Regions from separate parts of the Gordonia sp. DT219 genome, predicted to be linked through region 1. Evidence: predicted binding sites of a transcription regulator. Region 1 holds the regulator's gene; the other holds the start of a gene.
The links. Region 1 encodes LexA, which represses DNA repair genes until DNA is damaged. Its sites were predicted from a motif close to CGAACANNTGTTCG; they were not measured.

Region 1 (4,270 bases):
CGAGCAGGTGTACACCACCTGGACCGCCGACGGCATCGGCACTCTGGAACTCGCCGAGACCGTCGACGTCGCCGGTCAGCGGGTCACCCGTCACCCGACGTTGCGAGTGGTCCGGGCGCAGGCACATCCGGCGGGCGTCGCGTCGGCCACCGCCCCGACCGCGGCCCTGGCCGACGCGCTGCGCCGCGATGCGGTGATCGTCTTGTTGGAGAACGCAATCGGGACACTCTCACCCAAGGCCGCCGGAGCCCTGGAGCCGGCCCGGCGGATTGCCCTGAGTCAGAGCCCCTACCGGGAGCCCGCCGGGCTCTTCACCGATTGCACCCGGCGTGCGGTTCGCGATCTGCTCGACGTCGAGGCGGCGAACACCGTGCGCACCCCTGCCGCGTTCTCGGCACTCGTCGACGACCTGCGACCGCGCGTCGTCGTGGCGGCCCCGGAGTACCTGTCGCTCGCCGTCGAGGCGCTCCGTGAGGTCGTGACCCTGCGGGGCGTGATCGACGAGCACTCCGGTCAACTCGCTGCCGATGATGTCGCCGAACAACTCGATGACCTGGTATTCGACGGCTTCGTGGTGGCGACGCCGCGCACGCATCTCGCCGATCTTCCCCGATATCTGCGGGGGGCGCGGGAACGGCTGGAGCAGCTCCCGGGGTCGGCCGTGCGTGATCGCGACGGGATGGCTGTACTCGACCGCGTGGTCGAGCGGTGGAATCAGCGCCTCGCCGAAGTGGGTGATGCGCGTCGCGATGCCGTCAACGAGCAGGCGCATTGGATGGTCGAGGAATTGCGCGTGAGTTTGTTCGCCCAGCGCCTCGGAACCCGATATCCGATCTCGGAGAAGAGGGCGCTACGAGCCCTGGACCGGCTCGGCTGAGACGACCCCGCCGGCGGATTCGGAGCGGCCATGGGTGAGGTTGCCCTGCAGGTCGTCGATCTCGCGCTGGAAGTCCTCGAGCGAATCGAAGGAACGATAAACCGACGCGAAGCGCAGATATGCCACTTCGTCGAGGTCGCGCAGCGGTTGCAGGATCGCCAGCCCGACCTCGTTGCTGGGAATCTCGGCAGCTCCGGAGGCCCGCACCGTCTCCTCGACCTGCTGGGCGAGCTGGGCGAGATCGTCTTCGTCGACCTGCCGGCCCTGACACGCGCGGCGCACCCCGCGCATCACCTTCTCGCGACTGAACGGCTCGGTCACGCCGTTGCGCTTGACCACCGCGAGCACGGCGGTCTCCACAGTCGAGAAACGGCGGCCGCAGGCACTGCATGAGCGGCGCCGGCGGATGGCCTGTCCTTCATCGGCGACACGGGAGTCGATGACCTTGGTGTCGTCATTCCTGCAGAACGGGCAGCGCATGCACCGAGGATACCGCCCGCCACCGCACCGACTTCTCGCGTCACCGGTAGGCCGGCGCGAGCAGCGACTGCCCTGCCTGCACGGCACTGCCGGACATGTCGTTGAGTTCGACGATCTTCTCGATCACCGACTGCCGGGGCATGTCGGGCGCCACCCGCGCCGCGATGGCGTTCAGCGATTCCCCGGCGCGCACATGGACCACCTGGGTGGCGATCGGCGCCGGCCGTGCCGACCCCCGCTGGGCCGATTCCTGATAGTCCGAACCGGCGACGGCGACCAGCCACACCAGTAGCGCCAGTGCCACGCCGGTCAGCACGGCCACCAGTGCGCCGGTCCGGCGAGACCTGTGGCCACCCGGATCACCCGTTCCGGCCAGGTGATGTGATCCGGCCGGTGACGTGCACCAGGTGCCGTCGGCGCCCGGTATCCGCCGGGAGACCGGGCGGATCGGCCGCCGGTCGGCGGGACGACTCACGGCCGAGGAACGCCGGGGGGCGCGGCGAGGATCGAGCGGCCGCTGTTCGCGGGGACGGGCGCGCGGAACCGGGTTGGTCGCGCCGGCGCGGGTCTGGCCGGTGAAGGTCTGGTCGGTGCGGGTCCGGCCGACGCGGGTCTGGTCGGTCGACAAAAGGGTGCTATGCATGGTCTCTTCCTGTCTCGATCACACATTCGATGAACGGATGTTCGAGTTGTACCACCCCGCTCCGACAATTTCTCCACAACACGTCGAACAGACGTTTGAGGATGTCCGAAACCTCGGCTATTCTGACCGGTGATCAGCTCGACCACAGGCCCGCGACAGGTGTGCACGTCACCTACCGGCCCACGGCCGGGGTGGCACGCACCCGATCGAAAGGACTCGAATCCCGATGAGTGAGAAGAAGGACCGTTCGTCGCGGCCGGCCGAGGCGGCCGATCCGGAGTCGGCCACCACAGAGTCGAGCACCGATGACGCCGCGACGGCGACGACACCGCAGGTTGATGACGCGGCGGCCGCCCCGCGGCGGCCCATCGTGCCGAGGGGTTTCGAGGCACCACTCACGCCACGTCAGCAGGGAGTGCTCGACGTCATCCGCAAATCGGTTCGCGAGCGGGGATATCCGCCGAGCATCCGCGAGATCGGTGATGCCGTCGGGCTCGCCTCGACCTCGTCGGTCGCGCATCAATTACGCACGCTGGAACGCAAGGGACTGCTCAAGCGCGACGCCAACCGGCCGCGCGCGGTCAACGTGCGCGACGCCGACCCGACGCCCACCGATGACAATCCGAACTCGGAGAACCTGCCCACCCCGACCTTTGTCCCGGTGCTCGGCCGCATCGCGGCGGGCGGCCCGATCCTGGCCGAGGAGGCCGTCGAAGACGTCTTCCCCCTGCCTCGCGAACTCGTCGGTGAAGGTTCCCTCTTCATGCTGCGGGTGGTCGGCGAGTCGATGGTCGACGCCGCGATCTGCGACGGCGACTGGGTGGTCGTGCGCCAGCAGAACGTGGCCGACAACGGTGACATCGTCGCCGCCATGATCGAAGGCGAGGCAACGGTCAAGACGTTCAAGCGCAAGGACGGCCACGTCTGGCTGATGCCGCACAACGAGTTGTTCGAGCCGATCCCCGGTGACGAGGCCGCCATCCTCGGCAAGGTCGTCACCGTCATGCGCCGGATCTGAGCGCAGGCGCTGATCAGCTGCGCGGTGTGTCAACCACGTTTCTCACACCGCGCAGTTAACAACGCAACGCCTCGCGGGCCGCGGCGCGAGCCGCACCCGGTGCAGCGGTGGCCACCGCCGCCGTGGCCGCGGCGCGGCATCGATCGAGGTCGACCTCGGCGAGTTTCGCGCCCACCGCGGCCGCGGCGGCGGGTGCACTCGACAACGACGTGACCCCGAGTCCGACGAGGACACAGGCGAGCAGCGGATCGGCCGCCGCCTCACCGCACACGCCCACCGGGGTGCCGGTGCGCGAACCCGCCTCGGCGACCATCGCGATGAGAGCGAGGACCGACGGCTGCCACGGATCGGTCAACTCGGCGAGCTCGGCCGACATCCGGTCGGCAGCCATCGTGTATTGCGTCAGGTCGTTGGTGCCGATCGAGACGAAGTCCACCTCGGCCACAATCGCCGGCGCAAGGATCGCTGCCGACGGGATCTCGATCATCACTCCGGCCACCAGACCCCGTCGGCGCACTTGCGCGGCGAATTCGGCCGCCTCGGGGGCCGAGGCGATCATCGGCGCCATCACCCATGGCGTGCTGCCGGTTTCCTCGGCGGCGCGCGCGATCGCATCGAGTTGTCCGGCCCGGATCTCGGGGTGTGTCGCCGCGATGCGGTTGCCGCGCACACCGAGTGCGGGATTCGCCTCGGTCCCGTGGTCGACGAATTTCAGCGGCTTGTCCGACCCCGCATCCAGGGTGCGGATCACCATCTTCTTGCCTCCGAAGGCCTCGATGACCTCCCGGTAGAGTGCCGCCTGTTCGTCGAGGGACGGTTCGTCCGGGCGATCGAGGAAGGCCAGTTCGGTACGGAACAACCCGACTCCTTCTACCGGGGACGCGGTGGCCGCACGGGCCGAGACGCCATCGGCGACATTCGCCAAGATCGCGACCTCGTGGCCGTCGGCGGTGTGACCAGGCCCGGTCCAGCCCGCAATCGCCTCCACCTCCCGGCGGCTCTGCTCCACATCGGCTCGCGCTCGGTCCGGATCCGGTTCCACCACAATCGTTCCCGCGGCCCCGTCGACCAGCACCGCGGTACCCGCGGAGACGACGTCGAGTTCGGCAACAGCCACCACACACGGAATCCCGAGTTGCCGGGCGATGATCGCGGTGTGACTGGTCGGTCCGCCCAGTCGGGTCGCCAGCGCGGTGATCAACTCCGGGTCCAGGCCGGCGGTGTCGGCGGGCGCGAGGTCGTCGGCGAAGAG
Region 2 (4,270 bases), on a different contig from region 1:
GCATGTGGGCCACCGACATCCCGGTGCGCCGCAGCCGGACGAGCAACTCGATCATGCGGACGGTCGCGTCGTCGTAGCGGCGTACCCCGGCCGAGGTGCGCGGGACCGCGGGGATCAAACCTTCGGACTCATACCAGCGCAGGGTGTCGCGGGTCAGGCCGGTGCGCGCGGAAACCTCGGCGATGGACAGGTCGTCGGAAGAGGACATGAAACCAAACTAAGGCTTGGAGTGCACTCCAGGTCAAGAGGGCTCAACGCCGGTAGGGCCTTCACTATGGAGTTGTCAAGGTACGTAGATACTTCCGCGGAAGCATGGTCAGGTAGCGAGCGTGGTCAGGCGGCGGGTGTCAGGCAGCGTCGTCGAGACGTAGAGTGCGCCGGTTGTAGGCCGGTAACGGTCGTCGTCGGGGATCGACCGTGGCGGGCGGGATGAGCCATGGGTGCCGGTCGAAGCCCATCACGACATCCCACCCGGCGTCGTGTACGTCGTGGTGGCAGCTGGTGCATAGGAGGCATCCGTTGTCGAGGTCGGTGGCCCCGCCGTCAACCCAGCTGACGAGGTGGTGCGCCTGGGTGCGCGATGCGGGCGCACCACACTTGATGCAGCATTTGTCGCGCAGCAGCAACGCTTTTCGTTGTGATGGAGTGAACAGCCGCTTCTCGCGCCCGACATTCAGCGGAACCTCGTCGCCGTCGACGATGACCACGGTGATCCCCGCATCACAGCCGAGAGTTTTCGCGGTGGCGGGCGTGACCGATCCCATGAACTCGAGTGCGGAAAGCTTCGGGGTTTCGGCCGGGATCGTCAACAGCACCCCACCGGTCGGCTTGCACGACACGGTCTCATCGGCAAGGCCCTTTTGGGCAAGTTCGAGGATCGTTTCGAGCGCGTCAGCCCGTTTCCGTTCGACCGGCCGCGGATCATGCGAGCCGTCGGGCTGAGGCTTTGGCGCGGACAGTGTTTCGACGAGGCTGTGCAGTTTCTCCCCGGCGACCGCATCGAGGTTCGCGCGCACGTCGAGGCGCCCATCGCTGGTCTTGTGGTAGCCGAGTTCGTTGCTGGTCTTGTCTTCGGCGGCAGGTATGCCACCGGTGTCGTCGGCGAGTTCGTTGCCGAGTTGGTGTGCGTGCTTGCCGATTTCGGCGGGACTCATCCCGGACAGTGCTTGGGAGACGAGTGCGCGGGTGTGGTCGCGGCGTTGCTCGGTGGTGACGGGTTCGCCGGCGCGGGAGGCGATGTGGGTGAGTCCGCGGACGACGGCGTGGGCGTGGTCGAGGGACACCGACCCGTAGGCGCTGTGCTTACGGAGTCCGTCGATGTCGTCGGCGGTGCCGACGTGGACGAGCCGGCCCGCGACGGCCGGGGCGAATCCCATGGTGATCAACAGTTCTCGAACCGATCGGCCTTGGGGTGCGGTCATCTTGAGGCGGTCGAACTCGCCGGTCAGTTTCGCCGCGTAGTGATCGAGCATGTTGCGCAACGTGTTCAGTTGCTGCATCGCGGCGAAGGCTTCACGTGAGGTGAGGTCTGGACTGTAAGTACGGTCATCGAGAAGCCCGATAAGGTGCCCGTACAGTTCGGCCGAAAGAGTGGTGGTGTCGTCGATCATGGATTCCCCCCTGGATGATCTTGCGATAGGTTCAGTGTAGCAGAAAATTTGTTCGATGCGTAGGGGTTTGTCGACTAATTAACAAGGGCAGCAATCACTTTCGCAACACCAGTGAACAGTTGTCACAAACCCCGGCAGCGCTCCGGGCTGCCGGTTCCCAATGCCGTACCGGCACGGTGGCCGATGGCACCGACCCGCGTTGTCCCTCAGCCGCTGCCCGCCGCGACATTCCATTCACCGACATCGCGCTGTCCGAAAGTGGTGTCGCCCAACGCAACGGCACTGCCGTCGGCTCGCAAGCCCAATGTGTGTCTCGACCCGGCGGCGACGGCGACGATCGCGCGCCAGGTCGACACCTCACATTGTCCGGCACCATTCCACCCGGCCGCGACGACGGCGCCGTCGCCGCGGAGGCCGGCGCTGTGGGAGCGTCCGGTGTTGGCGGCGGTGTGCACATCGCCTGCGGCGACCGCCACGATCTCGTCCCACCCGTCGACGTCGCACTCACCAGAGTGGTTGTCGCCCACCGCGATCACGAATCCATCGGACAGACATGCGAGCGCATGGCGAGCGCCTGCGGCGAGCATCGCCACCTACTGCCCCGGGGCGGCGGTGAATTGCTCGACGCCGACGGCGATCTCGTGATGCCCGGTTTCGAGCAACGGCGTCAACGATGTGCCGCTGCCCATGAGTCCTCCTCGAGTCGAGTCGGCTCCCGCAATCGTAGGAGCTACGACAAGGACAGGACGGTGATGCGACGTCGCCGAATTCTCCGGCGGCCTATCCCGGCAGCAGACTCGGCCACACTGCCGCGGCACCCGCGAAGGGACCGACGCGCCCGACGGCGAGGCCCAGTCGCAACCGTGGCGGTGGTGGCGACACCTGCTTGCCCGTGCGCGGATCGATCGTATAGCCGAGTTGATACAGGACGTCGGGTTCGTCGGCCCCGTTGTACGACGCGAACTCCCTGGGCAGCGGGCTGCCGACCAACGCGTACTTCGGCAGCCTGGGGTCACCGTCGCGAGGGGATGTGACACGCCGGAGCATCATCGCAACTGCGCCACCCGGCTGCGGATACATGCCGGTCCGTTCGTATATCTGCACGCCGAGACCGAAAGCCGCGCTGTACGTGATGTCGTCGAGCTGACTCACGTCGTGTACGGCGGCGGGGGCCGGGGGTGCCGCAGACGCGGTCGATGCGGTCCCGGTCGCGATCGATCCCGCGAGAGCGACCGCCAGGGTGGCCGCCGCCATTCGTCGCCTCGTCTTCGCCCGCGGTGAGCCGGCCACAGGCGAGTTCTTCACGGTCAGGTGCTTCATGTGCCACGTCCTAACGTCGATGCCATCGGAGTATCTTGTGACGCTAACTAACTAATAGCATCGGGGCCTGCAGACGTTACGACATCTGATCCATCCCCGTATCCGGACTCGAAAGCCGCGTGACATGCCTGGTCTATTTTGTGAAGAAACCACTCGAGATCAAATGGGGCTGTTGTCGGCGCGCTGTGGTGGGCTTCCACACTCAGGTGTTCGGCACGACGAAGGGCAGGCCAGAAAAATCTGCCTGCCCTTCGAGAAGTGGAGCTAAGGGGACTCGAACCCCTGACCCCCACACTGCCAGTGTGGTGCGCTACCAGCTGCGCCATAGCCCCGTATTCAGTTCTCGCGCCCTCCAAAGGGCACTGGCGAAGTTACACCATCGCGTGAACGGGTAACAAATCGCCTTGTCAGTGCCGTGCGCCCCTAACCGGCCCGCTCGCCGGCGTCATTGGGTTTGCTTGGTGAGGATTGCCGCCAGCCAGGCCGGTCCGTTGGTGATCCCGTCGACGGGTTCGCCGTTGAGGAGCACAGTCGGCGTGCCGACCGCGGTGGTATCCATCGCCTTTTCGAGCTGCGTTCGCGACTGCGCTGCGGCTTGCTTCGCCTCGGCCAGTTTTGCGCCGGTGGTGATGCACTGCTGGGTGGGTGGCGTGGCCCCCTGGGCGGCGGCGATCTGGGCCAATTGTGCGTTGGAGTGATCAGAGTCGCCGTTCTCCTTGGGCTGGTCGGCGAACAGTGCGGAATGGAAGCGGAAGAACAATGCGGGGTCCTTCGCGTCGCCGACACATTGCAGCGCCCCGGCGGCGCGCTCGGAGTAGTCGCCCGACGCCGATCGCGAGTTCAGGAAGGTGAGCATGTGATAGCGCACCCGCAGCTTGCCGGTATTGACCGCATCGACGATCGCCTGCCCGGACTGCTTCTCGAACTGCTGACACACCGGGCAGAGGAAGTCCTCGAACACGTCGATGGTGGTCGTGGCGGCCGGCTCGCCGACGATCAGGGCGGCGTTCTCGTTGAGGACGGTGTCGTTGACCGGGCCCAGATTCTTCTTATTGGCATTCCAGACGAAACCGAGGACCACCAGGGCGGCGACCACCACCACGGCGACACCGATGAGTACATAGGTGCCGGTACTCGACGTCGAGCGAGGCCGATGACCTGAGGTGCCGTCGGGATGCCGCGCCGACGCGGCCGAGGGCTTCGGGCGCGACGCGTTTGATGTCTTCCGCCGCTCAGTCACGCACTCGACTGTAGTGGGTGCGGTGGGCGGGTAGTCCCACGCCCGCAACCCGGCGCAGGCTCACGTCAGTGCGCGGCCTCGAATGCCTCGAGAACGTTGG

Region 2: ACPXB3_RS19125 (DUF222 domain-containing protein) is a predicted target of LexA. The motif match lies at 1,652-1,665, and genes of this name have one in related genera.

The regions. Positions count from the first base shown of each region.
Region 1 covers NZ_JBNCNR010000001.1:319,099-323,368, reverse strand. The annotation lists gene hrpA (ATP-dependent RNA helicase HrpA) at 1-877, shown strand, start outside; gene nrdR (transcriptional regulator NrdR) at 851-1,357, opposite strand; gene ACPXB3_RS01600 (LysM peptidoglycan-binding domain-containing protein) at 1,398-2,000, opposite strand; gene lexA (transcriptional repressor LexA) at 2,368-3,018, shown strand; gene ACPXB3_RS01590 (phosphoenolpyruvate--protein phosphotransferase) at 3,074-4,270, opposite strand, start outside.
Region 2 covers NZ_JBNCNR010000024.1:28,839-33,108, forward strand. The annotation lists gene ACPXB3_RS19120 (MerR family transcriptional regulator) at 1-208, opposite strand, end outside; gene ACPXB3_RS19125 (DUF222 domain-containing protein) at 348-1,610, opposite strand; gene ACPXB3_RS19130 (hypothetical protein) at 1,817-2,197, opposite strand; gene ACPXB3_RS19135 (hypothetical protein) at 2,391-2,930, opposite strand; tRNA gene ACPXB3_RS19140 (tRNA-Ala) at 3,190-3,262, opposite strand; gene ACPXB3_RS19145 (DsbA family protein) at 3,376-4,170, opposite strand; gene ACPXB3_RS19150 (histone-like nucleoid-structuring protein Lsr2) at 4,236-4,270, opposite strand, start outside.